Regions from separate parts of the Prolixibacter sp. NT017 genome, predicted to be linked through region 3. Evidence: riboswitches for the same ligand, from Rfam matches in the RefSeq annotation. Region 3 holds a riboswitch; each other region holds the start of a gene.
The links. Region 3 has a riboswitch for cobalamin ahead of GJU87_RS10040 (TonB-dependent siderophore receptor). Riboswitches for the same ligand answer to the same signal wherever they lie in the genome.
Positions count from the first base shown of each region.

Region 1: another riboswitch for cobalamin. It lies ahead of GJU87_RS03310 (PKD-like domain-containing protein); the one in region 3 lies ahead of GJU87_RS10040 (TonB-dependent siderophore receptor).
Region 2: another riboswitch for cobalamin. It lies ahead of GJU87_RS21800 (cysteine-rich CWC family protein); the one in region 3 lies ahead of GJU87_RS10040 (TonB-dependent siderophore receptor).

Region 1 is NZ_BLAV01000001.1:820,807-831,192, reverse strand. It holds gene GJU87_RS03320 (hypothetical protein) at 1-2,393, opposite strand, end outside; gene GJU87_RS03315 (ATP-binding protein) at 2,499-4,058, shown strand; cobalamin riboswitch at 4,126-4,332, shown strand; gene GJU87_RS03310 (PKD-like domain-containing protein) at 4,429-5,562, shown strand; gene GJU87_RS03305 (TonB-dependent siderophore receptor) at 5,552-7,612, shown strand; gene GJU87_RS03300 (YncE family protein) at 7,623-8,699, shown strand; gene GJU87_RS03295 (phosphatase PAP2 family protein) at 8,994-9,851, opposite strand; gene GJU87_RS03290 (hypothetical protein) at 9,914-10,386, opposite strand, start outside.
Region 2 is NZ_BLAV01000001.1:1,860,235-1,870,620, forward strand. It holds gene GJU87_RS07765 (hypothetical protein) at 1-12, opposite strand, end outside; gene dapA (4-hydroxy-tetrahydrodipicolinate synthase) at 49-933, opposite strand; gene GJU87_RS07775 (hypothetical protein) at 940-1,482, opposite strand; gene ligA (NAD-dependent DNA ligase LigA) at 1,668-3,680, opposite strand; cobalamin riboswitch at 3,967-4,175, shown strand; gene GJU87_RS21800 (cysteine-rich CWC family protein) at 4,279-4,485, shown strand; gene GJU87_RS07790 (DUF4465 domain-containing protein) at 4,488-5,243, shown strand; gene GJU87_RS07795 (hypothetical protein) at 5,547-6,743, shown strand; gene ggt (gamma-glutamyltransferase) at 6,927-8,618, shown strand; gene GJU87_RS07805 (peptidylprolyl isomerase) at 8,750-9,364, shown strand; gene aroC (chorismate synthase) at 9,454-10,386, shown strand, end outside.
Region 3 is NZ_BLAV01000001.1:2,436,850-2,447,235, forward strand. It holds gene GJU87_RS10030 (iron ABC transporter permease) at 1-419, shown strand, start outside; gene GJU87_RS10035 (ABC transporter ATP-binding protein) at 407-1,291, shown strand; cobalamin riboswitch at 1,300-1,493, shown strand; gene GJU87_RS10040 (TonB-dependent siderophore receptor) at 1,598-3,721, shown strand; gene cobU (bifunctional adenosylcobinamide kinase/adenosylcobinamide-phosphate guanylyltransferase) at 3,744-4,253, shown strand; gene cobT (nicotinate-nucleotide--dimethylbenzimidazole phosphoribosyltransferase) at 4,274-5,284, shown strand; gene GJU87_RS10055 (adenosylcobinamide-GDP ribazoletransferase) at 5,288-6,046, shown strand; gene GJU87_RS10060 (histidine phosphatase family protein) at 6,050-6,592, shown strand; gene GJU87_RS10065 (cobyric acid synthase) at 6,599-8,089, shown strand; gene GJU87_RS10070 (histidinol-phosphate transaminase) at 8,086-9,105, shown strand; gene cbiB (adenosylcobinamide-phosphate synthase CbiB) at 9,093-10,025, shown strand.

The DNA.
Region 1 (10,386 bases), 1.6 Mb from region 3:
TCAGTCTTCACCAGGAACACACCTGAAAAACGCGGTATTTTGCGAAACTTCTTCATGACTTCGAGTCCTTTTTGCAGGCTATCGAAGGTTCGTATACAATATTTGTAATACCCGTTTTTATGAACAACGATCAGACTTTCGTCCAGATCCAGTTCTTTTTTCACTTTCTCCGGATCCAACTTGTAGTCAGCAGAAAAAACCTGGAGATGATACACCGATTTCTCTTTCGGCTTATTCGATGCCAAGTACTCTTTTACAACGTTCGTATCGCCCAAAGATTGTACATTAGCCATCAGATGTATCGCTTTTAAATCGTGAATCGCTACTCTTCTGACACGAGTCGAGTCGAGTACCTTCTCAATAACCGCTTCCATCTGCAAACGATTAACGAAATCACCCGGTCTGACAACCAAAACCGTTTTTTGCGGATCAATAGTTGTTTCCTCCGAAATTCGTCTGATAATAGTGGAAGGCCTATTAGATCCATACGCCATCAGAAAAACCTGATCGGCATTGCGATATATCTCTTTCAGATAATTTTCGGAGAAAAATACCGGAATGGAGACGGATAGCTTCAGATGCTGGGAATCAGCAAACGCGTGTGCTTTGGAATACAGATCGACCAACCGGGCCAGGTATTCTTCCTTCAACGAATCCCATTGCGGCAATGCCTGTGGTTCCACGTCAAGGTGAATTCCATCGAACCCCTTGTCAACCGCTTCCTGCAATCGTTTATTTATTTGTTCCGTCGAATCAAACAGCAACTGGTTATTCCCAATTAAATCATGCACTTCGATTCCTTCAGCCTTAGCCTGTTTCAAAAAGGCAGACAGCTTCGCATCGGGACATGATTTCCCGGGAGACAGGAGCACTTCGCGGATTTCATTCATATCCAGATCGGCAATCAACGTTTGTATATCCGTCTGGCAGAATGTTTTCGACCAGATGTAAACAGAGCGTTTGCCGGCAAACCGCTTCACATATTCATCCATTTCCATCGGTTTGGTAAAGGAGGTAACCGGCACATCGTTCAGAACCGATTGAATTTTCAGAATATCGAGATACATCTCCTTTTTCAGGTCAGTCAATTCGGTTTCAACGGCCAGCTTCTGATCAATATCTGTCAGCAACTGAACCGGGCTGAACGCAGAGCTCTTCAAGAGCAAAAAAGCCCGCTGTTTTCGAATCCGTTCCTCAATCTGGGCTCGTTTGAAATAGAACTCAAACAACTGGTATTTTTTGTACTGATGATCGTAGAAATAATTGAATAAATCGAGCTTACGCTGAGATACCTTGTTCTTCTCTTTGGCTTCGTATACCACTTCGGCAGCTTCAGATATGCGGTTGCGCGAAGGACCAAAACGAAGGGGAACTGCAGCAGACAAACCGGCCGAACCATATTTGCGCCAGTTATCATTTACGCCCTGCTGAAAATTATACCGGATAAAAGGGCGAATCGTCCAGCCCTCCAGGTTTTTATACTTAGTCCTGATGTTGGCCAGATAAACCGCATCCTTCAAGCTGTCGACCGAATGTGTTTCATACAGCGCCATCATCCTCGCCGGGTCCACATCCAAAAAAGGAAGGCTGTCTTTCTCGGCCGGAAGTTCTTCGTAAGCCGGCAACTGATGAGCCAGTTGATAATTGTAGTCGTTATAACCACGCTGAATGGCTTTCATTCGCGATTCCAAACCTCGTACTTTCAATACCTCTTCCCAGCCAACGCGCCGGATATAGAAAAGCTCCCGGTAAATTTTCTCCAACCCTTGCAATAGTTGAATCCTATCGGCGATCAAGCGAAGCTTTTCACTGTTAAAAACATAGATCAGGTAGTTATACCGGTACAGAAAGTTATCGCGCGCTACTTGCTGGGAACGATCGAACTGTTCGACCTTCAAAGCCGATTCCAGTTCTTTTGCCTGCATTTGATTAGCAAAAAAACCACCGTTTCCTAACAAGTTCCAGTCTAGTCCCAGGTAAAACCGCTGCTTATAGTAAACATCCTCCTCGTCGGCAAAGCCGGGTTTAAAACTATAGTTGTAATATCCTGAAATCCGGAAACCATAGTCCTGTTTCAACCGCTTTATCCGGAAGCTATAAAAGGAATCGAAACTTTCTTTCAGACTGTCAGATAAAAAATGAAGGGAGTAAAGTAGATTCACCTGGCTGGTATCGTATGCTTCGGTATATACATCGTGCAACTGATAATGCATAGTCAGCATGGAATCGGCATAAGCAACAATATGAGCATATCCGGGAAACCCCTTGTCGATATTGACAACAGCCGGTTCAACAAAATCAGAATCATCTGATTGCGCAGAAGATTGCTGAGAAAAACAGGCAAACAAACACAATAATGTGAATAGGATTATGTTTTTAAAGGGGTTGCTCATAGGGTCAATCAAAGTATCTATTTTTAGCTTTGGTTTCGGTTCTTGAGGAATCAACAACTTGCAAATCGTTAGTTAAATTTACAGAAAATTATAGAAGTAAAAGATATGCGGCACTCAATTCTTATCGTTGATGATGACATAATTTCGGCACGACTTTTACAAAATATTCTGCGCCAGAACGATTACGATGTTCTTCCTATAGCAAATAACGGCAAGGAAGGCATAAAAATTGCGTCAGAGCTGCATCCTGACATCATTTTCATGGACATTCAGATGCCTGGAGAGCTGGATGGAATTGATGCCGGAACATTAATCCAACAGGAATTGAACATCCCGGTGGTTTACATCACTGGCGACGACGATCAACGAACCTTTTCAAGAGCACTGCAAACCAACCCTACCGGGTATATCATCAAACCGTTCCAGGCTGACAACCTGATCATGGTCCTCGAGATGGCTATTTTCAGGCACACCATGACCGAAAAGCTGCGGATAAATGAGGAACTTCTGTCAGTTACGATGAAAAGCATCGCCGACGGCGTAGTTTCAACCGATCAAAACGGAAACATTGTTTTCTTCAATGCTGCCGCAGAAAAATTAACCGGATTGCGATTAAGCGAAGTGCAAAACATCAACTTTCGGCAGGCACTCAACCTGAGAAACGAAACAGGCGCTCCGCTTTTTCCTGAAGAAAAAGAAGGCGACCAGTTGCTGAATCCAATCTATGGAGAAGGCATTTTCATTTGTAAGAACAATAACCAACTTCCAATTTCCTACAGCCTCGCTCCCATTCGGGATGATAAGAATGAGTTTCGTGGTTACATTTTCTCCTTCCGGGATATCTCCCTTATCAAGAAAGCGGAAGATGAACTGAAAAACATGAACCGGATCCTGGAAGAAAAAGTAGCCCGGCGAACAGAAGAACTGAGACAAAAAAACATACTTCTCGAAAAAGCGCTGGAGAAAGAAAAGGAAATCAATGAGTTCCGCTCAAAGATTGTCACAACCATTTCGCACGAATTCAAAACGCCGTTAACGACGATTTTCAGTTCTACCGAACTGCTCGAGCGGTACATGGACAATGAGAAATTGCGAGCAAAAGCACCGCGCCACTTTTCACTGATAAAAGAATCGGTTAACCTTTTAAGCAGCCACTTATCCGATATACTGAAGTTCCGTGAATACGAAACACTGAACGAAACGCATCCGGAACCGACTGAAATTATTGACTTTCTGGATAAAATGGCTCAGTTCTATCAATCGGGAGTGGGCAAACATCACCGGGTTCAGTTCACTCATAACTCGTTACCGAAAGAACTGCTTATCGACCAAAAACTGCTGCGCGAAATTGCCGGTAATTTCATTTCCAATGCGATAAAGTATTCCGATAAAGGAAAGACGGTTGAATTAGCTGCTGAATATTCCGAAGGGAAACTGAAAATTTCGGTTCGCGATGAAGGTGTCGGCATCTCGAAGGGAGACCAGGAGAAACTTTTCGAGTATTTCTACCGTGCCAAAACTACCGAGAATATAGAAGGTTCGGGTGTCGGACTGGCCATTGCCCGTCAGGCGGTCAATTTGCTTAATGGAAAAATTGAGGTGGAAAGCGAGCCGGGAAAAGGTTCCACCTTCATCGTTGAATTCCCTGTAGAGCAAATAAATTGAGAGCCATTTCAAATTGAAATCACCAAAATAATACGCTCACTTTTACTTTCTGCCACTAAATTATTTACTAATTTTGCGTCGACTTGGTTCCCATATTGTTGGGGATGAAAAGGGAATCCGGTGAGAATCCGGAACAGTACCCGCTGCTGTAATTTCCGATTCTGCTTTTGCAGAATAGTAAGTTTTCGGTTAGAAAACCACTGTTTTCATGAAACGGGAAGGTAACCGAAAATCGGAATGAGTCAGAAGACCTGCCAGGTTGGTTTAAGCTTTCGGGATCAAAAGCGTGAAGACAACCATCGCAAGTTTGTTTTTCTTCCCCTTAGCTTAAAATCAATTACTCAACATCAACCAATTGATTTTAAGTTTTATGAAAAAACTAATTCTTTTAAGCTACATGCTGCTTGCAGGACTTTTTTTCCTGGTCTCCTGCAGCAAAACCGAATCTCCTCTTCTGCCGGAAATTACCATGGACATCCCAAGTCAGGGATACGAAGTTACAGCCGGAACACAACTTTCGCTGGTGGCACAGGCCAGTAATGCCGACGGAGCTACGTACAGCTGGACAAATAACGGACAAGAGGTATCTCAGCAACAGACTTACAACTTTCTTTCTGAAGTTCCAGGCGCCTATCAAATTGGATTAACCGTTAGTACAACTGATGGGCACGCTTCCACTCAATTCAAGGTTACGGTAACATCGTCACCATACATCACCAAAGTTTTCGATTATCAATATGGTCCCGGCCAGCATGCATCCATTGTCACAACCGGCGAAAGTAACAACTTCATTGGTGTTCCCTGGGCCGATGGAAAAAGCTTCGTGCACCTGGGCGGCTGGGGTGGATACATCATTGCGGGTTTCGACCACACAGTGAAAAACCGCGATGGGTATGACTTTGCCGTTTATGCTCAACCAGGAGCGTCTTCCGAGCCGGGAGTAGTTTACGTAATGAAGGATACCAATGGAAACGGCAAACCCGACGATGGCCCATGGCTGCAGCTGAAAGGCAGCGAATACAACAACACAGAAACAATTCACAACTACGAAGTGACCTATTACAAACCGGCCAACGGAGGCAATGTAACCTGGAAAGACAACCAGGGTAACAGCGGTGAACTGATTCCTAACTTCGGCGCCGATAGTTGGTGGTGGTCCGGTTACGGCGATAAAACTGAGATCGCGTTTGATGGCGAACGCCTTCCTGATGCATACGTGAATACCAGTACCGACAGCAGCACCGAAAGCTGGGCGCTGCGCAACGGTTTGTTTACCTGGGGCTATGCCGAAACCTACAACAACCAGGATTACGACACCAACCTAAAAGCAAACCGGTTCGACATTTCCGACGCGGTGAATGCAGATGGCTCGCCGGCCAATATCGATGGCATCGATTTCATCAAAGTGCAGAGCAGTGTCTTTCAGATTGCCGGTTGGCTGAACGAAGTATCCACCGAAGTGAGCGGCGCTGTCGACCTGAATATGCTGAACAATGCCAACTAAGCCGGAGCCCGACATACAGGCACCCCGTTTTTGCATCGGTTTTATGAAGCGCCTGCCGTTGTTATTGCTGCTACTCATTCCTTTTTGTCAGGAGCTGCGGGCACAATCACTCTCCGACACCCTGAAAATAAAAGAGGTCAGGGTGGTGAGCAAGCACCTGCAGAAAAAGGAAGAGGCCGGCCTGATCCGCTCAGACGTCGATTCGATTGCCATGATCAAAGCACTGAATGCCACTCTTTCGGAACTCATCTCCGAAAACACGCCCATTTTCATCAAAACCTACGGGCGGGGAGCGCTGGCAACAGCTTCCTTCCGGGGAACCGCACCATCGCACACACAGGTGGAATGGAACGGTATCAGTCTGAACTCGCCCATGCTGGGGATGGTCGATTTCTCCACCATCCCGGTTTACTTCATCGACAAAGTCAGTATTCTGCACGGTTCCGGTTCGCTCACCGAAAAAAGCGGGGCACTGGGTGGCACCATCAACCTGCAAAGCGATGTCGACTGGAGCAATCACTTCTCCGGAAGTGTCCTCTCAGGTGTTGGCAGCTACCAATCGTACGACGAATTCTTCCAGGTAAAAGCCGGAAACCGGAAAATCCAATCCAAAACCAAAGCCTTTCTCAGTCAGTCGGCCAACGATTTTACCTACCGGAATAAGTTCATCGCCACCATCGATCCCAAAACCGGGGAATACATTTACCCGAAGCAGCGCAACAAAAACGCCGATTACCGCAATTACGGCATACTGCAGGAAATCTATTTCCGCCCCAACGACAAGGACGTAATTTCGGGCCACTACTGGTACCAACACAATTCGCGCAGCATACCGCAGCTGATGACCAACGAAACATCGGGCGATGGCGGCGTCAACAGGCAAACCGACCAGATTCACCGGGCGGTGGCCGAATGGAACCACTACAGCGACAAAACCACCCTGAAGGTCAGCAGCGGGTTGAACTTTGACAAGATGAACTACTGGCTCAGGGCCAACGTCAACGGCACATCCGGGCAGGTTGTCGTCGATTCGTGGTCGAATGCCAAAAGCTGGTTCAACAAAGCCTTGTTCACCTACCGGGAAAATCAGGATTTTTCGGCCACAGCCGGAATCGATGCCGACCGGTACCAGGTAAGTTCTCAAAATTATGCCCCGCTGGCCAACAACTATGGTTACCATAAAACACGGCTCGAAAGCTCGGTCCACCTGCAAGTGAGTAAGAAATTCGGAAAACGGTTCACCTCCACCTTCCTGATAAGACAGGATTTTTACGACAGCCAGGCAGCGCCCATCATGCCGTTGCTGGGACTGGAATACAAGCTGTCGGCTAAGGGGAACCTCTACCTGAAAGGCAATGTGGCGCGCAATTACCACCAGCCCTCACTGAACGATTTGTACTACATCCCGGGAGGAAATCCCGATCTGAAGCCGGAAGAAGGTTATACCGGCGATTTGGGCCTGACCTGGGAGAAGAGTTACACGCATCTGCACCTCTACACCACCCTTTCGGCCTACACGTCCAAAATCGACAACTGGATTATCTGGTTGCCCACCAACAAAGGTTACTGGGAGCCTTCGAACATGAAGAAGGTCGACGCCAGCGGCTTGGAGTACCAGCTTTCGCTGGAAGGCAACGAAGGACCGTGGCACTGGCACCTTAACGGGAACTATGCTTACACCCGCTCCATCAATCGCGACAACCCGGTGAACTGGGCCGACCAATCCATCGGCAAGCAGCTGCCTTTTATTCCGAAACACTCAGCCAACCTGTCGGCCAATCTTTCCCGGCAAGGATACCATCTTACTTACCAGTGGAACTATTACAGCGAGCGGTATACCACTACCAGCAACGAGAAAACCACGTCGCTCGATTACCTCTACCCCTATTTTATGAACGACCTGTTTGCCGGCAAAGACTGGAACTGGAAGACGTACCGGTTAGGGGTGGAATTCAAAATTTTCAACCTCTTCAACGAGGAGTACCGGACCGTGTTGCAACGCCCCATGCCGCGACGGAATTATTCACTGTTGGTCCGGTTTGACTTTTAAAAAGCGAGAAATGAAGCAAAGCATTCTCCACATATCAGCTGTCTTTTTCCTGTTAAGTGTGTTCCTGACGGGATGCATGAACGACAATGCCTGGATAGACGCCCACCGGCAGGGACCATCTGACCAGCTGCTCTCCAATGCAGGCGTATTCATTGTAAACGAAGGAAACTTCATGTCGGGCAACGCCACCCTCTCCTTTTACGATAAAGCCACCGCCCAAACCACCAACAACCTGTTTTACTCCACCAACGGTCTTCCCCTGGGCGATGTGGGCCAATCGATGAGCATCCTCGATTCGCTTGGATACATTGCCATTAATAACTCGGGGAAAATTTATGTCATCAATACCGAAACGGGAAAATATTCCGGGAAGATCACCGGGCTCACCTCGCCGCGGTACATCCATTTCGTGAGCAAACAAAAGGCCTATGTAACCGACCTGTATGCATCGGCCATCACCATCTTCAACCCGATTACCTTTCAAATCACCGGAAACATTCCGACACCCGGCCATGCATCGACCGAACAGATGGTGCAAATTGGCCGCACACTGTATGTCACCTGTTGGTCGGCGGACCATACTCTCCTGAAAATCGATACGGAGAATGATTCCGTTACCGGGGAAATAAAGGTAGGCACGCAGCCCAAAAGCATGGTGAAAGATAAGAACAACCAGCTTTGGGTACTGTGCGACGGCAGCTTGGGCGGAACCACATCGGGCGGCCAGGCCGAACTGCAGCAGGTGAATCCGGAAACCGGGCAGATTGAGAAGTCGTTCGCACTTAACTCCGACAATATTGCTTCCGATTTGACCATCAACGCTGCGCGCGACACGCTCTGCTTCATCAACAACGATGTGTGGCAAATGCCCATCACCGCATCGCAACTTCCGGCAGCGCCGGTATTAAAAAACCCCGGGACCATCTACTACAGTCTCGGGGTCGATCCGGATAACTCAGATATTTATGTGAGCGATGCCATCGACTACCTGCAGCGCGGACTGGTGTACCGGTTAACCGCAAAAGGAGTTCCTGTCGACACACTGAAAACAGGAATCATCCCCGGCTTCTTCTGTTTTAAACAATAGCCGCTCCCACGGAGCTGCGGCAACAAAATGTCGCGTGATTTTTCCTTCCCCTCAAGCCAGGGCATGAGAGAACACCGGCGGTTTTCCGTCCCCGGGAGCCAGGGCAACAGAGAACGCCGACGATTTTTCATCCCCGGGAGCCAGGGCAACAGAGAACGCCGACGATTTTTCGTCCCCGGGAGCCAGGGCAACGGAGAACGCCGGCGGTTTTTCATCGCCCGGAGCCGGGGCAGCAGAGAACGCCGGCGTTTTTTGTGCCGCAGGGCAAATCCAATCTTGCCGAAGTATACGCCGCTAAAACGTCATCGCCATCGACACGCCACCGCCTTTTTGATACAAAGTTGGGGCGAACACCAGGTTCCGCTTCTTTCCCCAGCGGTGTTGATGCGTCAGGTAAACGAACTCCACCGAGAGAATTCCCACGCCGGCGCCGGCCAGCACATCCGAAATCCAGTGTTTGTTATTCATCATACGCAACACGCCCACACCCGTAGCCGTTGCATACCCGGCCACACTAATCCAGGGCGAAATATGCCCGTACTCCTTGGCCAGGAAGGTAGCCGACAGGAACGCCTGCGCCGTATGCCCCGACGGAAACGAGGTGAACACGCCGCCATAGGGCCGCTCCACCCGCGTAGCATGCTTAATGCCATACACCACCACCGACATCAGCAGTTCGGCTTTGGTAAAAAGCAGGCTTTGGTTCAGAAAATCGTTGCGTCCTTTTACGCCCATCGCTCCCAGTCCCAACGTCACAACAGCCGGAGCAAACTGCAGGTAGTTGTCGGCCGAGGTGTGAAATGTCGGGTTCCAGCCATGCATGGTGTCATGAATGCGGTACTTGCTGAGCACCGTTTGCCGGGGAACCGCCATGGTCACCAGTCCGGCAGCTATCAGGCCGGTAGGAAGAATGGCTTTCTTCAGAAAGTAGTGCGCTTTGGTTCGGGTAGCCGTCTGCAGGCTATCCTGGGCATGACGGGCCTGCCAGTAGCGGGCCACATCCGTGTATTGTGCCGTATGCAAATGGAAGTCGTAGGTCAACTGGCTTCCGGTTTGATCATCATCACCTAATGCCTTCCTGAAATCATTGGAAGCCTGTGCCTGACCAATGAACATGCTCAGAAGAAAAAATAACACAATTCGATTCATCATTTTAAATGGATTTATGGATGATAAGTAATTAGTACGCTTATTCGCGACGATTGGTTGCCACATCAGAATTTAAATTGCACACTCAGGTTGAACCGGCTAACAATGTGATGGGTATCGTGAACCGGATACCAGCCGCTCATATTCGGCGAAATGGTGATACCCTTTGCCGGGTGAAATTCAATCCCGGCCAGATAGAGCCGTCCGTCCGTCAGCACATCCCATCCATCCAGCGCACCATCGTTTCGTTTCGACCAGAGCTTATCGTAGCGTACAAAGAGGTTGGAATGTTTTTTCAGTTGCATGGTGGCATAGAACGAAATCCCCGAACGGTCCTGGTCGTTCACATTGGCATGCGCCAACTGGTAATTATACTCCAGGCCGGCGGTTACTTTCGAACCGGCATAGCCCAAAAATGCGGAGTAGGTATTCTGAGAGACCCCTTTCTTCATGTAGTCGAAGTAGAAGCGGGCATACAGTTTCTTCACCGGTTGAATGGTCAGCCCGGCGGTATACATCAGGGCGCTGTCCTGCTGCA
Region 2 (10,386 bases), 580 kb from region 3:
AGTAAATCTCATATCGTTTGGTCCGGCAAGATAACGATTACTCGTCAGCTATCCGTTGATCTTTTTCATTTCTTCGGTAATTTCCCGGTAAATGATTTCGCCGATTGGTGCCAAGGGCAGGCGTAAAACGTTCTCTACTTTACCTTTGACATTCAATGCCGCTTTAATCCCTCCGGGGTTACCTTCAACAAAAAGAAGATTGAAAAGGTTTAAAAACTGCATGTGCTGGGCAGAAGCTTTCCGGAAGTCTCCGTTGACCGCCGCATGTACCATATCCGCGACTTTTCCCGGAAATCCGTTGGCAATAACGGAAATAACGCCATTGGCACCTAAGGAAATGGCCGGAACCGTCAAACCATCATCTCCCGAAAGGACCGAGAAGTTCTCAGGCCGGTCGCGAAGAATGATTGCCAGCTCATTTAAATCGCCGGAAGCTTCTTTCACAGCGACAAATTTATCGGAAGCTTCAGCTAGTCTGATGGTCGTGGCTGCGTCCATGTGCACTCCGGTACGACCGGGTACATTGTAAAGGATAACAGGTACGGGGCTGTTTTCAGCAATTTGCATGAAATGCCTATAGATGCCTTCCTGTGTGGGTTTACTATAATAAGGAACAACCGAAAGGATTCCATCGACTTTGCCGGCATCGATATCTTTCAACCCGGCAACCACTTCACTGGTGTTGTTTCCACCTGCGCCAACGACAATAGGAAGCCGGCCGGCATTTTTTTCAGCCACAAAATCGACTACGCTTTTCTTTTCTTCTGCCGTAAGCGTAGCTGTTTCGGCCGTGGTTCCCAAGACAACGAGAAAGTCGATGCCTCCGGAAATCATATCTTCCACTAATTCCCCAAGTGCGTCAAAATCAATTGTACTGTCTTTCTTAAATGGTGTTATGAGGGCGACACCTGCTCCGCGAAACTTTTGTCCCATAAAATCTTAACCTTTTCGATTGATGTATTCCAAATAATGAATAATCTGTTCGGTCAGATAACGACAATTCTTTTTCCCTGAGATTTCTACGGTCAAATCGTAGAAATTGTTTTCCGGCTCTTTCCAACCAACCTTAAAACTCGCCACCGAGTCAACCAATATGCTTTGGAGCGGTAACAGTTCAGTAATAGACAAGTCCAGAAGCAAATCGAACCGGGTATCGACAAAACTCTTCAAATCATCCGATTTGGGATCTCCTTTCCAGTCGATTTCTTTTCCGGTAAAAAAGCGCGAATGTGACGCTTTACTGAACGTTTCCTTTTCCTCGGCCGAGTTGACAACCGCCAGTCCCCGGGTACTAATGCCGTGCTCTGTCAGAACTTTTCTCATATGTTCGTAACTCTCCATTGCTCCGTCATCTTCGGGATACCACAGAATGGCTGCAGTTTTCGCCGTGTGAAAAGTATGGACCAGCACGTTACGCCCTGGATTCCGGTACTTTTTATGCAATCTTTTCAGCGTAACAGTTTGGAGCGCTTTTTTAAACATATTGGGACAAATTTACGAATTCGTTGATTGGTTATTCTTATTTAAGATGAAGAGCTACAATATTTATACTTACGATTTGTAAGTAAACAGCTAAAAATATTTTCAATTTGAATACCTACTTCTCTCGATTGTGTTTGATTTTAATTGCGACGTTTTACTTTTCATATCTGTTTTCTATTCGCGTCTTACGATTCAATCATTTTTAAAAATTCCGGCTCATCGATGATGGGTATTTTCAACTTTTCGGCCTTTTCCCTTTTCGAGGGTCCCATTTTGTCTCCGGCCAACAGGTAATCTGTTTTCCCGGTAATAGAGCCGGCGTTTTTTCCCCCGTTCTGTTCGACTAGTTCACTCAACTCTTTTCTGCGTTGCGAGGTCCCGAAATTCCCGGAAATCACGAACGTCAGTCCTTTCAGCTTCTCGGAGGTCGGGAGGGAATCTTCATCAACTTCCATGGTGAGTCCGGCCTTGCGTAATTGCTGGATTAAAATACGGTTTTTTTCGTCGTCAAAATAATTCTGGAGGGATTGTGCCATTTTCTCACCAATCTCATCGACGGCAATCAACTCTTCCAGCGGGGCATCTTCCAGCTTTTCAATCGAACCAAAGGCACGGACAATCTTTTTGGCGGCCGTTTCACCAATGAAGCGGATTCCCAAACCGAACAGGACTTTTTCAAATGGTTGCTGCTTCGATTTTTCAATTCCGTTTACCAGGTTGTTAACCGATTTTTCCTGAAAGAAATCAAGTGCCAGAATTTGCCCCTGCTTTTCCGGTAAATCGTAAATACTGGCCACATCGGTCAATAAGCCTTTGTCGAAAAACAACCGAATCGTTTCCTTGCCCAGACCTTCGATATCCATGGCACCACGGCTGCAGAAATGCTCAAGCTTTCCTTTCAGCTGGGGAGGACATCCGTTTTCGTTGGGACAGTAATACGCTGCTTCGCCTTCTGTACGCTTCAATTCGGTTCCACACTCCGGACAATTGGTAATGAATTCGACTTTCGCCGCATCGTTCTGCCTGGAACTGGTATCGACACCCACAATTTTGGGAATGATTTCACCGCCTTTTTCTACGTACACCTGGTCGTCGATGTGCAAATCGAGGTTGGCAATGATATCGGCATTATGAAGCGAAGCTCTTTTCACTATGGTTCCGGCCAGCAGAATAGGTTCCAGATTGGCGACGGGCGTAACAGCGCCGGTTCGTCCCACCTGGTAAGTGACGGCTTTCAGACGGGTTGCCAACCGTTCGGCCTTGAACTTATATGCAATGGCCCAACGGGGAGATTTGGCTGTGTAGCCCATCTCTTCCTGGATTCGTCGTGAGTTTACTTTGATGACGACACCATCGGTTGCCACCGGAAGGTTTTTCCGCTCTTCGTCCCAGTAATGGAGATAATCGAAAATTTCATCGACTGTTTTACAGGCACGTGTATGTTCGGAAATCTTGAATCCCCAATTCTTCGCTTTCTCCAATAGTTCCAGATGGCCATCAGACGGCAGGTTGTCGCCCAATACGTAATAGAATATAGCGTCGAGGTTGCGCTTCGCTACTTCAGACGAATTTTGAAGCTTCAACGTTCCTGAGGCTACATTTCTCGGGTTGGCAAATGGCGCTTCACCGGCTTCAGCACGAGCTCCGTTCAACTTCTCGAATGAAGCAAAAGGCATCAATACTTCACCGCGTATCTCGAACTTTTCGGGATAATCACCTTTCAGCTTGAGCGGTACGCTCCGGATGGTTTTCACATTGGCCGTCACGTCGTCGCCCTGAACGCCATCGCCGCGGGTTACCGCACGAACCAGTTGTCCGTTCTCGTATGTAATACTAATGGAAGTTCCGTCGAATTTCAACTCACAAACATAGGTGAACGGCTCATCAACGAGCTTCCGGGTACGTTGGTCAAATTCCTGCACTTCGCTTTCGGAATAGGTGTTGCTGAGCGAAAGCATGGGGTAGGTGTGACGCACCTGCGTAAACTGCTGGTTGATGTCACTTCCCACGCGCTGTGACGGTGAATTGGGATCGTTCAGCTCGGGCGCTTCTTTCTCCAGTTCGATGAGTTCGTTCATCAAACGATCGAAAGTTTCGTCGCCAATGACCGGCTGATTTAAAACGTAGTAGTTGTAGTTATGCTGTTCGAGTTGCTCTCTTAATTCCAGTATGCGTTTCCGGGTCTTCTCCGAAGTCATTTTCTTCACATTTTAAAAAACTAAAAGTACTAAAAATGGACGTTCGGAAACATAAAAACATGCCATTCGCATTGAATTCTTTTGCTTCAATGAAATTGTGAAATCAAAATCAGATAGATAATAATGATTGCGCCGATCACAGTAAACCTGATCAGATTTTTCATCGTCCGGGGGGTAGTCATAAACAAAAATCTCTTAGTCGTATGTAAAAAATCAAATGCTATTGTCGCCCACAAGTAAGTAAAATATCCTGTTAAAAAATGATCAGATTTTGAAAATGTCGTATATCTTTGACGTGAATTTTGGTTTTTCAACCTCCGTTCGGGAGGACGAAAATGAAAAGGGAATCCGGTGAAAATCCGGAGCTGTTCCCGCAGCTGTAAGCCCGTAATTAAATGGGTTTCCTGATCCGCATAACCACTGTTTCAGTTTGAAACGGGAAGGTGCAGGAAACCCGGGTGAGCCAGAAGACCTGCCACGATTCAACAACTAATTTTTGCTTTCGGGATAAATAGCAAAAATGAACTGCAAGCAATTGTTATTCATTTTTCACATTTGGAAGAAAGCCGGAAACAACCATTAATTAAATGTCATTATTATGGGAAACGTATGTCCGCGCTGTGGGTCCACCTTCGAATGTCAAGACGACGAAATTCAGAAATGTTGGTGTGCCCGTGAAAGATTGCCCGCCGCGTTGTGCGAAACGCTCAGGGAAAACTACGATGCATGCTTATGCCTCTCGTGCATCAGTGAACTTCAAAATGACCTCAGAATCAACGTAAATCAAACGACAAAAAAGGATTAATCATGAAGAAATTAAACGGATTGTTCATCGCAACAATTGCTTCGGCTTTGCTTTTTACTGCCTGCGACAAATCGGAAGAAACCATTACTGAAACGAAAACCATCGATTTTGAAGACCTGCAGACACCTTCTTCAGGCTACTGGAACGGAAGCGACGCCTCGGGCGAATTTACTTCGGGCGATATGGTTTTCCCGAACAATTACAACGCCGATTATTCGACGTGGGACAGCTTTGCCTATTCCACATTGAATGATACGCAAACAGCCGGCTATGGCAATCAATACAGCGTGTTCGATGCAGCGAACAACGGTAACACATTTGCCATATTTTACCCTTCCTATTCAGGCGATGCGTATTTTTCATTTCAGAATGAGAAGGAATACCAACTGAAAAGCATTGAGTTGTGTAACGATACTTATTCGGCGCTTTCGATGAAAGACGGAGATGCTTACAGCAAGAAATTCGGCGGCGACACAGGAAACGATCCCGATTGGTTCAAAGTCGACATTATTGGTTACGATGCAGCAGGAGATTCGATTGGAAGCGTAGAATTTTATTTGGCCGATTACCGCTTTTCGGATAACACACAGGATTACATTGTCGACCAATGGACCAAAGTAGATTTAAGCAGTCTGGGAAAAGTGAACAAACTGGCCTTCCGTTTTGGCTCTTCCGACGTTGGCAACTATGGCATCAATACGCCATCTTACGTTTGTTTGGATAACCTTCGGTACGACATGGTATCGAAAGGAGAGTAGCGAATCATCAACCGGCAGGAATAGAACTCTTTTTTTTGTAACTGTTTAGCTTATACTATTCCTGCTTAACATACTTGACTTTGAAAAGGTGGATGTCCCCTAAATGCGGGCCTTCCGCCTTTTTTGTTGCCCTGATTTTTCATCGATGGATGGTAGTTGTAAAAATTAATCAATAAGATTCATTATCAGCAATATAATAATGCGACACCCAGTTTCGTTATAAAAATGAAATATCGCAAGGTGTTGGTTGTTAGTGACGTTGGAAAGTGCGGTATTTTAACCAAACCAAAAAACACTTTTCCTATGTCATTTCGTGTCAGTATATTATTGTTGATGCTGAATTTCGGGCTTTTACTACTAACCGACATAGCCTGCGCAAAAAACAAAGAAATACCGGGTTTACAAGTTGAAGGAAAATTACGCACAGACGAAGGTGGGCTGAACGGCGCAATCATCGAGGTTTACGAAGCAGACAGCGATGAGCTAAATCAAACTGCGACCGTTGATGAAACCGGCAAATTTGCGCTGCAGTTGGCTTTTCAACACGATTATTACTTCGTTTTTAAGAACAGAGGATGCTATTCCAAGAAATTGCTCCTGAATGCCGTTATTCCTGAGAAAGTATTGAAGCGGGATCCGTATTTCCCACCTATCAAAATCATTGTTACGTTGTTTCGGGAAATGCCGGAAATTGACCCGTCATTTTCTGAGAAACCGGTTGGGAAGATATTCTATTCAGCTGAGCTGGATAATTTTGATTCGGAATCGTATTTCAACGACAAGCAGATTCGGGAAAAGATAGATGAAGAAGTGGCTGCGACATACCAGAAAAAGCTGGAGAAAGCAAAAACATTGGAAGACAGCGGAAATCTGGCTGAAGCGGTAAGCGAATACCAGACAGCCACGAGCCTAAAACAAGATGATGACATTGTTCTGAAGAAAATAGCGTCGCTGAAAGAGCAAATTATTAAGCAGGAAGAAAAAGCCACGCAGGCAGAAGTTGCCGGAAAAGAAAGCATGGACAAACAATTAATTGCTGCGTCTCCGGAAACAGCGGATACAGCAGACAATGCGCTGGAAACTCAGGCAAATCAATCGGCTTCTGTTCAGAAGACTTCCGGAGATACTATCACAAACGAGACGAAAAATTTGGCTGAGCAAACTCGACCAGATTCTGCTGAGACCACCGCCCAAACCGCAGAAGTTGAACCGAAGAAAATGTTCGAAGACTCTGCCCAAAAGGTGACAGGCGAAACTGAAAAACAGGAAGCCATTGCAGCAACAGAGAACACGAAGACTCAAAATACAGAACAGGAGAAGGCACAATCTTCGTCAATTGACGGTGAAGAAAAAAGTTTGGCGCAGGCGTCAATACAACCACTCGAAAAACGCTCCGGCAGTGGTATTCTTCTGATATCCGGCTTGATGTTATTTGCGCTAATTGTTCTTCTTTGGTTCAGGAGAAAAGCAAAACAAAAGGATACCGCGGAAAACGAATAATTTTTAACAAGATATATTGCGATGTAAATAGTTTGGACTGTTTAGCTTTTTTTAGGTTCATAAAGTTTCATTAAAAAAGGCAGGTGAATTCTTTCCGGGACACCTGCTTTTTTTGTTTGTCCTGTTGATTTTCTATCGTTTGACAGAATTTCTTTAAATTCCCGTTCAATTTAAACCGAACTAATGATGAAGAAATTTGCTTCTCTTGTATTGCTTTTCCTGATAAGTATTTCACTGTTTGCACAGGACCGGATAACCGGTAAGAATTTTGCTACTCGCTCTGAAGTGATGGCTCGTCACGGTATGGTATGTTCCAGTCAGCCATTGGCGACACAAATTGGAATTGATATCCTGAAAAAAGGAGGGTCGGCTGTTGATGCGGCTATCGCAGCTAATGCAGCTCTTGGATTAATGGAACCGACCGGTAGTGGAATGGGAGGCGATCTGTTCGCCATTGTCTGGGATGCCAAAACGAAAAAATTATACGGACTGAATGCCAGCGGCCGTTCGCCGAAAGCGTTAACCCTGGCGATTTTTAAAGAAAAAGGATTGAAAGAAATACCGCCGTTCGGGCCGCTTCCGGTAACGGTTCCCGGTTGCGTGGACGGGTGGTTTTCGTTGCACGACCGTTTTGGTAAACTTCCGATGAAAGACATTCTGGAGCCGACAATTCAATATGCGGAGGAAGGATTTCCGGTTACAGAAATAATTGGCTACTACTTTGGCCGTTCCGTAGAATATTTCAGCAAAAAATTTCCGAATGTAAAAGAGACCTACATGCCGGATGGAGAGCCGCCATATAAAGGGAAAGTGTTCCGCAATCCGATGCTGGCCAATACCTACCGCGAAATCGCCAAAGGTGGCCGCGATGCTTTCTATAAAGGCCGTATTGCGCATGTTATTGCCGATTTTATTCAGGAACAGGGTGGTTACCTTTCGTATGAAGATTTGGCTGCGCATCATTCGCAATGGGTAGACCCCGTTTCGGTGAATTATCGTGGATACGATGTTTGGGAGCTTCCGCCGAACGGACAGGGAATTGCTGCTTTACAGATGCTCCAGATATTGAAAGGTTACGATATCGCGTCGATGGGATTTGGCTCAGCCGACCACATTCATTATTTCACCGAAGCGAAGAAACTGGCTTTCGAGGACCGCGCTAAATACTATGCCGACATGGATTTTGCCAAAGTACCGGTGGAAACGCTGATTTCAGAAAAATATGCGGCAGAGCGCAGGAAACTTATTCGTCCCGATAGGGCCGGGAAATATTCAGCGGGTGAAATCAGTCAGGGAGAAACGGTTTACCTGACGGCCGCCGACGATGAAGGAAATATGGTTTCGTTGATTCAGTCGAATTACCGGGGAATGGGTTCCGGAATGGTGCCTCCGGGACTGGGATTTATGTTGCAGGATCGTGGCCAATTGTTCAACCTGGAAGAAGGACATGCCAATACTTATGAACCAGGTAAACGGCCCTTCCATACGATTATTCCCGCTTTCGTTACCAAAGACGGTAAGCCTTTCATGAGTTTCGGGGTGATGGGCGGTGATTTTCAGCCACAGGGACATGTACAGATTTTGATGAACATCATCGATTTTGGAATGGGACTGCAGGAAGCCGGTGATGCTCCACGCATCAGTCACGATGGCTCTACTTCGCCGACAGGTACACCAGCTGATGGTCCGGGACGAATTTCGCTGGAAAGCGGCTTTGGTTACGAAGCGATTCGCACTTTAATGCAACGTGGTCATCGTGTTGGATATGAGAACGGAATATATGGTGGTTACCAGGCAATTATGTACGATGCTAAAAACGGTGTTTATTACGGTGCGTCGGAATCGAGAAAGGACGGTGAGGCTATTGGTTATTAAATAGCTACCCTGATGTCATTATTTGTGTTAAATTTAATCTAAATTAACGCACTTTTGATAGGTGATATTTGCATGATAGAATAGTTCATGCTTTCTTTGTACGACGCAAAATTTGTATTAAATAGCTTATTATGACAATCGCTAGAGATAAAATGGTTTCCCTCACTTATGAACTCAGAGTAGACGGGAAGGAAGGAGAAGTATTTGAGACTGCGGGAAAAGAAAACCCATTGACATTTCTGTACGGAGCCGGATTAATGCTGCCGATGTTCGAAGAACGTCTGGCCGGTCTTTCTGATGGAGCTGTATTCGATGTGGAAATTGCCGCAAAAGATGCTTATGGAGAAGTGAACGAAGAGGCTATCATCAATCTGCCGAAGCACATTTTCGAAGTAAACGGTGAATTTGATAGCGAACTGGTGAAGCCGGGAAATACCGTTCCGATGATGTCTACTTCAGGACAGCGCATGAACGGAATTGTTTTGGCTGTTGAAGAAGATACGGTCCGTATGGATTTTAATCATCCGCTGGCCGGAGAAGATTTGTTCTTCAAAGGTGAAGTTCTGGAAGTACGCGATGCAACAGCTGAAGAACTGGCTGCTGTATACAACCAGGGCGGTTGTGGCTGCGGAAGCGGCGGCGGTTGTGGTAGCGGAAGTTGCAGCACCGATGAGCACGAACACGAGCATGCACATGCAGGCGGTGGTTGTGGTTGCGGAAGCGGCGGCGGAGGTTGCGGCTGCTAAGCAAATCGTGAAAACATTTTCTTTTTGAAATAAAGAAATTAACGTATTTTTATCAACCCGGGGCTTTCCCGGGTTTCTTATTTTAGCCTATGAACACTTTTGGACATATTTTCAGATTAACCACGTTTGGAGAATCACACGGTGCAGCAATCGGCGGCGTTATCGACGGATGCCCGTCCGGCCTCGAATTGGATATAGAAAAGGTGCAGAAAGATTTGGACCGTCGCAAACCCGGACAATCGCATATTACCACACAACGAAAAGAAGGAGACAAGATTGAATTCCTTTCGGGAATATTTGAAGGAAAAACCACCGGAACACCTATCGGCTTTATTATTCGAAATAAGGATCAGCATTCAAATGATTACAATAATCTCAGGGAGGTATTTCGTCCGTCTCATGCCGATTATACCTACATCAAGAAATATGGACGCCGCGATCACCGTGGTGGTGGACGGTCCTCTGCTCGTGAAACCATTGCCCGTGTAGCTGCCGGATCGGTTGCCAAACAATTGCTGCAGAATATTGGTGTGAATGTCCAGGCGTATGTTTCGCAGGTAGGCGAAGTGGAAGTGCCCAAAAGTTACCTCGAACTCGATCTCGGTTTAACCGAATCAAATATTGTTCGTTGCCCTGATTTGGAAACAGCGGAAAAAATGATTGCCCGCATCGAAGAAGCCGGACGTAATCACGATACGGTTGGCGGCGTTATTACATGTGTAGCGACAGGAGCTCCTGCTGGATTGGGTGAGCCGGTTTTCAATAAATTGCATGCCGATTTGGGCCACGCCATGTTGGGTATCAATGCAGTAAAAGGCTTTGAGTATGGTTCCGGTTTTGCCGGAACACGTCTGTCCGGTTCGGAACACAACGATGTTTTCGTGAAAGATGGTGACAAAATCCGGACGAAAACGAACCACTCCGGCGGTGTACAGGGAGGAATATCCAACGGCGAAGATATCTACTTCCGGGTGGCGTTTAAACCCATTGCTACTTTGTTGAAAGAACAGCATACAGTCGAT
Region 3 (10,386 bases):
TTGCAGCAGTCACGTCTGTGAGTGGGTTGCTGATTACATCACTGTTTGTCCATTCCCTCAATGCACTCCGGCTGGGCAAAGAGCCGGCACGCCATCTAGGTATAAACACCAACCGGACTATACGGGTGCTGTTTATCGTGGCTTCCCTGCTAACAGGTGTATCGGTTGCCGTGGCCGGAGTCATCGGATTCGTCGGATTACTGGTTCCACATATCATGCGCCGGCTAACCGGAAGCGACTATCGGTTACTGCTTCCGGCCTCTTTCATTGCGGGAGCCATTTATCTTACTGCAAGCGATACCATTGCCCGAACGATTATTCAACCCAACGAGCTACCGGTTGGAGTCATCACCGGTTTATTAGGGGGCAGCTTATTTCTTTGGTTACAACAAAAAGAGAATAAAGGATGGAAGATATAAACAATGCTGTACCGGTATTACAACTGAAAAAACTGACGGCAGGTTACGGCAATGGCTTTCGGCTGAAAGATATTACCCTAAACATTCGTCAGGGCGATTTCACGGGTATTATAGGCCCCAACGGTGCAGGTAAAACAACATTATTGAAATGTATCGCAGGTGATCTGCCAGCCTGTGCCGAAGCATTTCAGTTGGCAGCTAAACCATTCAACCGGATGCACCTGAAAGAACGCGCCCGCCACATGGCCGTTGTGACTCAAAAAAACGATATCGGGTTCATTACAGTGGAAGATTACGTAATGATGGGACGACTCCCCTACCGGTCACTCTTGTCTGGATTAAGTTGTGTGGAGAATAAGCAGCTTGCTGAAAAATACATGAAAAAAAGTGGTGTATGGGCATATCGTCATCAGGCAGTAAACGAGCTTAGCGGTGGAGAACAACAACTGGTCGCCATCACCCGGGCCCTCGTTCAGGAACCCGACCTACTGCTCCTTGATGAACCAACAGCCCATCTGGATATCGCGCACCAGGTACAGATACTCGATTTTATTCAGCAGTTGAATGAAGAACTGAATCTGGCGGTACTCATGGTAGTCCACGACCTCAACCTGGCGGCAGAATACTGTACGCACTTGCTTCTGATGCAAAACGGTGAGGTCTGTGCCGAAGGAACACCAGGTGAAGTGCTAACGAGGCACCAGGTAAAAGAGGCGTATAAAACCGATGTGACTGTTACCGAAAATCCATTATCCGGAAGGCCCTTTGTGTTCCCGGTTTCCCGGAATGCGACGAACAACCGGAATACCAAAAAGAAAATATCCCATCAAACAGAAAACAAAATCATCTATGAAGAAATAACAACACATTAAATCATCAGCAAATTAATGCGAATGTGGGTGTTCCCCCGGAAGGGGATAAAGGGAACCCGGTGAGAATCCGGGGCTGTACCCGCAGCTGTAAGTCCGGAATACATTTCTTTCCCCAGTTGGTCACTGCCCTGATGTACACAGGACGGGAAGGCCGGAAAGGAACGGACAAGCCAGAAGACCTGCCTGCCAGATTCGCTCATTATAAGCTTTCGGGATAAAAGCGTTGTGATAAAGGCCTGATCAACCTTTGCTGCAAGCAACTCCCAGGGTTTATGCTAAACAACTGTTTAACTTAAATTTTGGAAAATGAAAGGCATTTTATTAGCTGCAGCCGTAACACTATGGGTAACGGCAGCAGAAGCTCAGAAACAGGATTCGGTAAAGAACTACCAACTGGAACAGGTAATTGTGAATGCTTCGCGCTCACAATCCAAGCTGGGAGATATTCCCCGCAAAATCGATGTTTTGACAAAGAACGATTTACAAGCTTCACCAGCCGATAATGTAGGCGATTTATTAAAAAATACGGTGGCAGTCGATATTATCGAATACCCCGGCATCAAAGCCAGTATTGGGATGCGTGGTTTTGCTCCCTCGACGGATAACAAATACAACGTGCTGCTCATTAACGGAATTCCGGCTGGAACAGAAAACTTCGGAACTCTCAGCACTGGTTACCTTCAACAGGTAGAAATCATGAAGGGCCCCTACTCTTCCCTGTACGGAACCAATGCCATGGGTGGGGTCATTAACCTGGTAACCCCCAAGAGTACAGGTAAACTAGTGGGAAGTGTCCGTGGCGGTTTTGGCTCTTTCAATACCTCCCAGCTTTCAGGCCATATCGGCGGTAGCCTCACAAAAAAACTGTCTTTTGATCTGAACCTGAGCGGACTGGGTCAAAACAGCGATTACAAAACCGGAAAGAACAATTTGTTACACCGCTCAGCCATCGAAAAAGAGATCCTCGATCCTTCCACTTTCGACAAAAAATATTCGAATACTTCGTATAAAAAATACAACGAAGGATTGCGACTGGGCTACCAATTCTCCGATAAGGTGGAAGCCAACTACTATCAACGGCTTTTTGCCGGTCGCGATGTGATGACCAACGGAACAATTTACGGTGTGTATGGCAACAGCAAAAAGGATATCACCCGCTGGTCACACGGACTCAATGTGGCAGTAAACGGAAATCGTCACAAACTCTCGGTTTCGCCCTATTTCAGCCGCGAGGTAAACAACTATTACAACATTGCCGGAACCAACGATTTCGTGGAAACAGAAAACGTTTATAAGGAGTTTGGAGTGATGGCCACCGATAAATGGTTGTTGGGAAAACACAACCTGGTTTACGGTATCGATTGGAACAACAAGCAGTACGAATCGAAACGATGGGCAGACGTCGGTGAGCGAACAGCTCCTTATCAGCCTAATTACCGCAACGGTGCATTGGGTGTGTTCGCCGAAGGAAACCTGAATTTTCTACAGGACAAACTGCAGGTTTCAGCCGGTCTGCGTTACGACAACATCAATTTCCATCTTTTCGCTACGCCGGAAATGGAAACCGATGCTCTTTCCGAAAATCACCAGGTGGTCAATCCGCACCTGGCCGCACAGTACAAGATCACCTCTAACTGGCGTGTTTTCACCGGGTACGGAACCGGTTTCCACTCGCCTGATGCCTTTCAGAAAGCAGGAAGTTACAGCTATTCCTCTTCGTACGGAAAGTATAATTACAAAGGGAACCCAAACCTAAAACCTGAAAAATCACGCTCCTTCGACGGGGGCTTTGCCTATGCCAACCGTGATAATGGTTTGAGTGGAAGTCTGACCTACTTCGACACACATCATCTGGATATGATTGACTACGACCGGTCGAACCCCGATTACACTACCTTCAAAAATACCAGTAAGGAACATATGAACGGACTGGAAGCTGGTTTTGCTTACGACTTCGGAGCAAGTTCTGACTATGCCTGGTCGTTGCGTGTTTTCGCCAATGCCACCTATTTGCTACATGCCAAATCAGAAGACAACGACGTGAAGTCCAATCTGAAGTATGTTCGTAAAGCCAATGCCAACTTCGGAATCGAATACCGCGATTTTAAACACTGGCAAACCCGTTTGTCAGGTCGCTATATCGGGCACAGGTATGAGGATAACTGGCTGTACACGTACGACTACACCACCTACGAAGTCATTCCATATACCACGGCCGATGGAACAGCCGTCCGCCCGTCACTCATCAATGATTCTGTATTGAAACATCCGCAATTCCTGGTATTCGATTGGACCGGTTCGTACGCCTTCGCGGAGAACTATACGATTGGTGTTACTGTATCCAACCTGCTCGATGAGATATATACCGAGAAAGACGGTTACCCGATGCCGGGCCGTTCGGTTGGAGGAACCTTTACCTGGAGATTTTAACAAATGAAGAAAACGGGACAACATGGCTAACGTCATTTTCATAACCGGCGGTCAACGTTCCGGAAAAAGCTCCTTTGCCCAGCAAAAGGCTGAGGAGCTTGCTCCGGGCCCTGTTTATGTTGCAACTGCCCGCGTCTGGGACGAGGAATTTCGTCAGCGAATTCAGCGTCACCAACACGACAGGGGGTCACACTGGACCACCATCGAAGAAGAGAAATACCTGAGTCAACCAGACTTAACAGGAAGAGTTGTTGTGCTCGATTGCGTTACCCTCTGGCTCACCAATTTTTTTGTCGATAATGATTTCAATACGGAGCAATCACTGGAACAGGCAAAGGCCGAATGGAAACAATTGATCGAACAAGACTTTACCCTGCTGGTCGTTTCCAATGAAATTGGCATGGGGATTATTCCCGACAAGGAAATGCCCCGCCATTTTGCCGATTTGCAAGGCTGGATGAACCAGTTTATTGCCCGCACTGCCAACGAGGTTTACCTCATGGTTTCCGGTATTCCGGTAAAAATAAAGTAACTATCAAAAGATAAATTATCATGACCAAAGAAGAATTAATACAAGCACTGCAACACAAAATTGACAACAAAACAAAACCTACCGGTTCGCTCGGCCAACTGGAGCGAATTGCCATGCAACTCGGATTAATTCAGCAAACCCTTTCGCCCAAACTGGAAAATCCGGCCATGTTTGTTTTTGCTGCCGATCACGGGCTGGCCGATGAGGGGATTAGCCCTTACCCCAAAGAAGTGACCTGGCAAATGGCCATGAATTTCATGAAGGGCGGAGCTGCGATCAACGTATTTTGCCGCCAGCATGATATTCAGATCAAAATCGTCGATGCCGGTGTCGATTTCGACTTTCCGGAAGACGGCCCTGTTATCCGGGCCAAAATAGCCAGAGGAACCCGGAATATGCGCCATGAACCGGCCATGACAATGGACGAATGCCAAAGGGCTCTCGGACAGGGTGCACAACTGGTTCGCGAAACTTTCGAAAAAGGTTCCAACGTCATCGGATTTGGCGAAATGGGCATTGGAAATACATCTGCTTCTTCGTTGCTGATGCATAAATTCACCGGATATTCCATCGAAGCGTGTACCGGCCGCGGTGCCGGGTTGCAGGATGCGGCACTGGATCGGAAGACCAGGCTGTTGAAAGAGGTGGCAGAAAAATACACAACGGAAACGCCACTGGAAACGCTGGCGACATTCGGCGGACTGGAAATTGCCATGATGTGTGGCGGGATGTTGGAAGCAGCACGCCTGGGCATAGTTGTCCTGGTGGATGGCTTTATTGCCACAGCAGCTGCATTAACAGCCTGCCAGTTCGAACCGGAAGTACTTGATAACCTGATATTTTGCCATACATCCGATGAAAAGGGTCACCGGCTGATGTTAAGTTACCTGAAAGCGGAACCGGTGCTGAACCTCGGCCTGCGTCTAGGTGAAGGAACCGGAGCCGCCCTGGCTTATCCCCTCCTGGTTTCGGCAACAAAATTTATTAACGAAATGGCCAGTTTCGACGAAGTCGGTGTTTCATCCAAATAAGGTATGATCAAAAACGAAATCAAAGCGTTTCTAACTGCCGTGATGTTCTATACCCGGTTGCCTGTCCCGTTCCTCTTCGAGCACCATCCGGAATATTTAAGCCGGGGAACAACCTGGCTTACTTTTATTGGCTGGATTGTTGGTGGCGTATCAGCTCTGATTTTCCTGGCTGCACAAATGTTGTTCCCGGCAACAGTAGCTATTCTCTTTAGTATGGTCGCAACGATTCTACTTACCGGCGCTTTTCATGAAGACGGCTTTGCCGATATGTGCGACGGTTTTGGTGGCGGATACGGAAAAGAGCAAATACTGAACATCATGAAAGATTCGCGGTTAGGAACCTATGGCGGCGCCGGACTTATCCTGATGTTACTAATGAAGTTCTCGGTATTGTCGAATATCGACGCCCGGCTCATTCCGCTCGCGATGCTGGCCGGACATGCTTTTAGCCGCTGGGCCCCGGTCTGGCTCATCAAAGTGGGGAAATACGTACAACGAACCGACGCAAAAGCCAAACCCGTTGCAGAAAGCATCGGATGGCCCCGTCTCTTCTTTTCCGGCTTGTTTGCCATCATTCCGCTGCTTTTTCTGCCGGAATGGAGCATCTTTTGGGTAATTCCAGTAACAGCAGCCGGGATAGTGTTCTTCTTTCGTTACCTGAAAAAACACATCGGAGGCTATACCGGCGATACGCTGGGAGCTTCGCAGCAGCTGGCAGAAATAACTTTTTACCTGGTCATGCTGGCCGCTCATAATGGATAGCCCATGGGAACTGTGGTATTAATCAGACATACAAGCGTTGACGTACCGGCAGGGACGATTTACGGACAAACGGATGTTCTTCCCGATCGCACGTTTGCTGCCGAAGCAGAGAAACTAAAGAGCGAAGTTCGTCCGTTTACCGGCTTTTCGGTATTTTCAAGCCCGTTGACCCGCTGCCGGATGCTGGCCGAAGCACTCTTCCCCGGAAGGGAAATCCACTTCGATCAACGAATCACTGAACTTGACTTTGGTAACTGGGAAAGCCGTCGCTGGGAGGAGATAGAACAGCTGGAAGAAGGGCGTTACTGGTTCGACCGTTATCAAACAGTCCGTTGCCCGGGAGGCGAAGGTTATCCGGACCTGTATAGCCGCGTACGTGACTTTCTTATCTGCTACCGCAAAGAATTCGCCGGCGGTGCAGTCATTATAACACACGGCGGTCCTTTCCGGGTATTGGCCGGGTTATTAAAAGGAATGAGTGCGGAAGGTGTATGGGATTTGCCGGCCCCGCCTTACGGCGGATTGGAATTATTTGAACTGGAATAGATGGAGATGGAAAAAATATTGAAGCCCGTTATGTTCGTAGGAACCGGTTCTGATGTAGGGAAAAGCATCATCACCGCCGGATTTTGCCGGATACTGAAACAGGATGGCTACCGTCCGGCACCGTTCAAAGCGCAGAATATGTCACTGAACAGCTATGCCACTCCCGAGGGACTGGAGATTGGCCGGGCACAAGCCGTGCAAGCTGAGGCGGCCGGTATTGCCTGCCGGAGTGAAATGAATCCGGTCCTGCTGAAACCCACCGGCGATCAACATTCACAGGTGGTACTGAACGGCAAGCCTATCGGGAACCAGTCGGCAAAAGCCTATTTCCTGGAAACAGATCGCGACTACCTGTTTAACCAGGCAATGAAAGCCTGGCATTACCTCAACGGGAAATATCATCCGGTGGTGATGGAAGGTGCGGGCAGTATTTCAGAACTCAATCTGCGCGACAAGGATATCACCAATATGCGGATTGCCCGGCAAACCGGCGCGGCCACGTTCCTGGTTGCCGACATCGACCGGGGAGGCGTTTTTGCCAGCGTATACGGCTCGGTGATGTTGCTGCCTCCCGAAGAACGCGATTTGATTGCCGGCATCATTATCAACAAGTTCCGGGGTGACATGTCTCTTTTCGACGAAGGCCGAAAAATAATGGAAGAGATTACCGGGAAACCGGTGGTGGGAGTCATTCCTTACTTTCGTAACATCCGTATTGAAGATGAGGACGCTGTTCCGCTGGCGTTGAAAAGACATCATCCCGTTCAGGGAAAAATCAATGTGGCAGTGGTGTTGCTTCCCCGCATGGCTAACTTCACCGATTTCAGTCTTCTCGAGCAAATCAGCAGCGTCAATCTTTACTTTACACACGATATTTCAGCCATACGTGAAGCCGATATGGTTATTCTGCCCGGCTCCAAAAATACCATCGACGATCTGCTCTACCTGAAAAGCACCGGCATGGCCGACGAACTGGTAAAGGCCGCACAAAACGGAAAACCGTTATATGGCATTTGCGGCGGCTATCAAATGATGGGGACAGAAATTCATGACCCGGAAGGTGTGGAAGGCAAAGTCCGGTCGGTGAAAGGACTCGGAATACTCCCGGTAACTACTACCCTGACCGGTGAAAAGATTACCCGACAGCGACAGTTTGCCTACCGGAAAGGGAAAGCCTTAACCAACAGCGGCTACGAAATTCATATGGGAGAGACTGTTCTCGTCGGTGGAAAACCGGTAGCCTGCTTCGAAGACGGAACTCGCGATGGCTGTCTGCTCAACGAGCATTGCTGGGGAAGTTACCTCCACGGCATATTCGATAACCGCGAGGTGGTAGAACAAATACTAAAGACGGTCAGTCCCGGATTTTCGGAACCCATTCCCGACTACCTGGCTTTTAAAGAAAAGCAGTACGACAAACTTGCCACGCACATCCGGAAGCATGTCGATATGGATCAGTTTTACCGATTGGTAACCCATGAAAACCAGGGACAATGATTCACGGGCACGGTGATGATCAGAATTTCAGGGGGACTTCACTCAGGGCTGACTTCAGCTCCAATACGTATTACGGCGGACTGCCGCCTGGTTTAACCGAACATTTGCAGGACCAAATCCCCCGCTTAGCTCATTATCCCGAACCGGATGCCGCAGAACTTACGAGGTTACTGGCCGATTTGCATAACATATCGCCGGAACAGGTTTTTCCCGGGAATGGCGCAACGGCATTGATTTATCGGCTGGCCAGACTTTACACAGGAAAGCGCTCTGCTATTCATATTCCGACCTTTTCGGAATATGAAGATGCCTGCCGCCTGAATAACCATCAACTAACATACTTCCACAGAAACAGCCTGTCAACTCAATCTTCGCCCAATGCGGATGTTATCTGGCTTTGTAATCCCAACAATCCCGATGGTTCCCTCCTCCCGTCTGTCGATATTGAAACACTGCTGAAGACACATCGACAAACCATGGTAATAGTAGACGAGGCATACGAACCACTGGCTTTCCAACCGTGTTCCGTGCTTCCGCTGCTGCCAAAGTATCCCAACCTGGTAGTCATCCGTTCGCTGACCAAAGCTTTTGCCATGCCTGGTATCCGGTTGGGTTATGTAGTGGCCTATCCGGGAATCATCGCTCAGCTAAAACACTTTGCACAGCCGTGGGAACTGGGAACGATGACGCAGGAAACCGGGAAATTCATCGCGGTAAATCATCAATCACTTCTTCCCGACAGGAAAAAACTGGAAAAGGAAACCAACCTTTTCAGAGAACAATTACAGCAACTACCGGAATTTGCGTTTTATCCGACAAGCTGTCCTTTTTTACTGGGCCAGACACTCCAAGGTAAGGCTTCCGAGTTAAAGCATTGGTTACAGGATAAATACTCGCTACTCATACGTGATGCCGGAAATTTCCGGGGGCTGGATTCCTCTCACTTCCGGGTCTCGCTTCGAACCCAAAAAGAAAATCAACTGCTCATCGAAGCTCTGAAACAATGGAAAGCATAGCCTACACCACAGCCATTCCCATTTTGGGTTACCTGCTCGACCTGTTATCAGGCGATCCCCGCTGGTTTCCTCATCCCGTAAGGGGATTCGGTTACCTGATTGCCCGCGGGGAGCGTTGGTTGAACAGGGGAAAACACCGCATTGTTACAGGCGCTTTCCTAACTCTGGTTCTCGTACCCGGAACATGGTTACTGTTTTCTATCGCCGGCTCTGTGTTGTACCAGCTATCGCCGGTAATCGCCGGTATTTGGTCAGTAGTTTTTTTCTGGCTCGGGCTGGCCAACCAAAGCCTCATTTCGGAGAGTAGAGCCGTAATAGACGCACTAGAGAAACAAGGTATCGAAGCCGGAAGAAAGCAACTAAGCTATATCGTAGGCCGGGAAACAAATGAATTGTCGCCGTCGCAAATCCGGACGGCCGTACTCGAAACCATGTCGGAAAACCTCAGCGATGGTGTAGTAGCTCCCCTATTCTGGTACACTATCGGAGGCATCCCGTTGATGTTCGCGTACAAGATGGTTAACACGCTTGATTCAATGATTGGCTACAAAAGTGAGCGCTACCGCTTGTTTGGCCGCTTTGCTGCCCGCCTAGACGATATTGCCAACTATCTGCCGGCAAGGTTAACGGCATTCATCATGGCCATGGTCTCCTTTTCGTTTCGCGGATTACAGTATGCCGTTCGGTACGGTCGCCGCCATAGCAGTCCCAATGCTGGGTGGCCCGAAGCGACACTGGCCGGTATTCTCGATTGCCGTTTCGGAGGCCCCAACCGGTACCATGGCCAATGGGTAGATAAACCTTATATCGGAGAAAACAGCCAGGAGATTACCAACAATGACTTCTCCAGAGCCAAAACCATCAATCACCGGGTTACTGCTGCCGTAGTATTGGGTGTTATATTGGCGGGCATTATTTAGGCGATAAGTCAATTCATTCAACATTTTGAACCTAATTATCGAGACTACTATTTTAAAGGGCCTCACCCAACCGGAAGAGATGAATGGATGCGTGTCGGAAGCATCATTCCCGGAAAAGTCTCACTAAAACCGTTGAAGTACATGCCCGTCTTTAACCCTAAAAACTAACTGAACCAACAGGCATGCCTTTTTTGTTCCGGTTCTTCGCGGCCAGGTGAAAGCCCTTGTATTTTGATGGTTACTGTTGTTGAAAAAAGTGTTAAGTGTTAAGTATTAAGTTTTAAGAAAGACGTTAGACTGCGGACCTGAACCTTTCACCTCTTAATTATTCATTGTTAATTGATTTTAGGGTTTCAGGTTG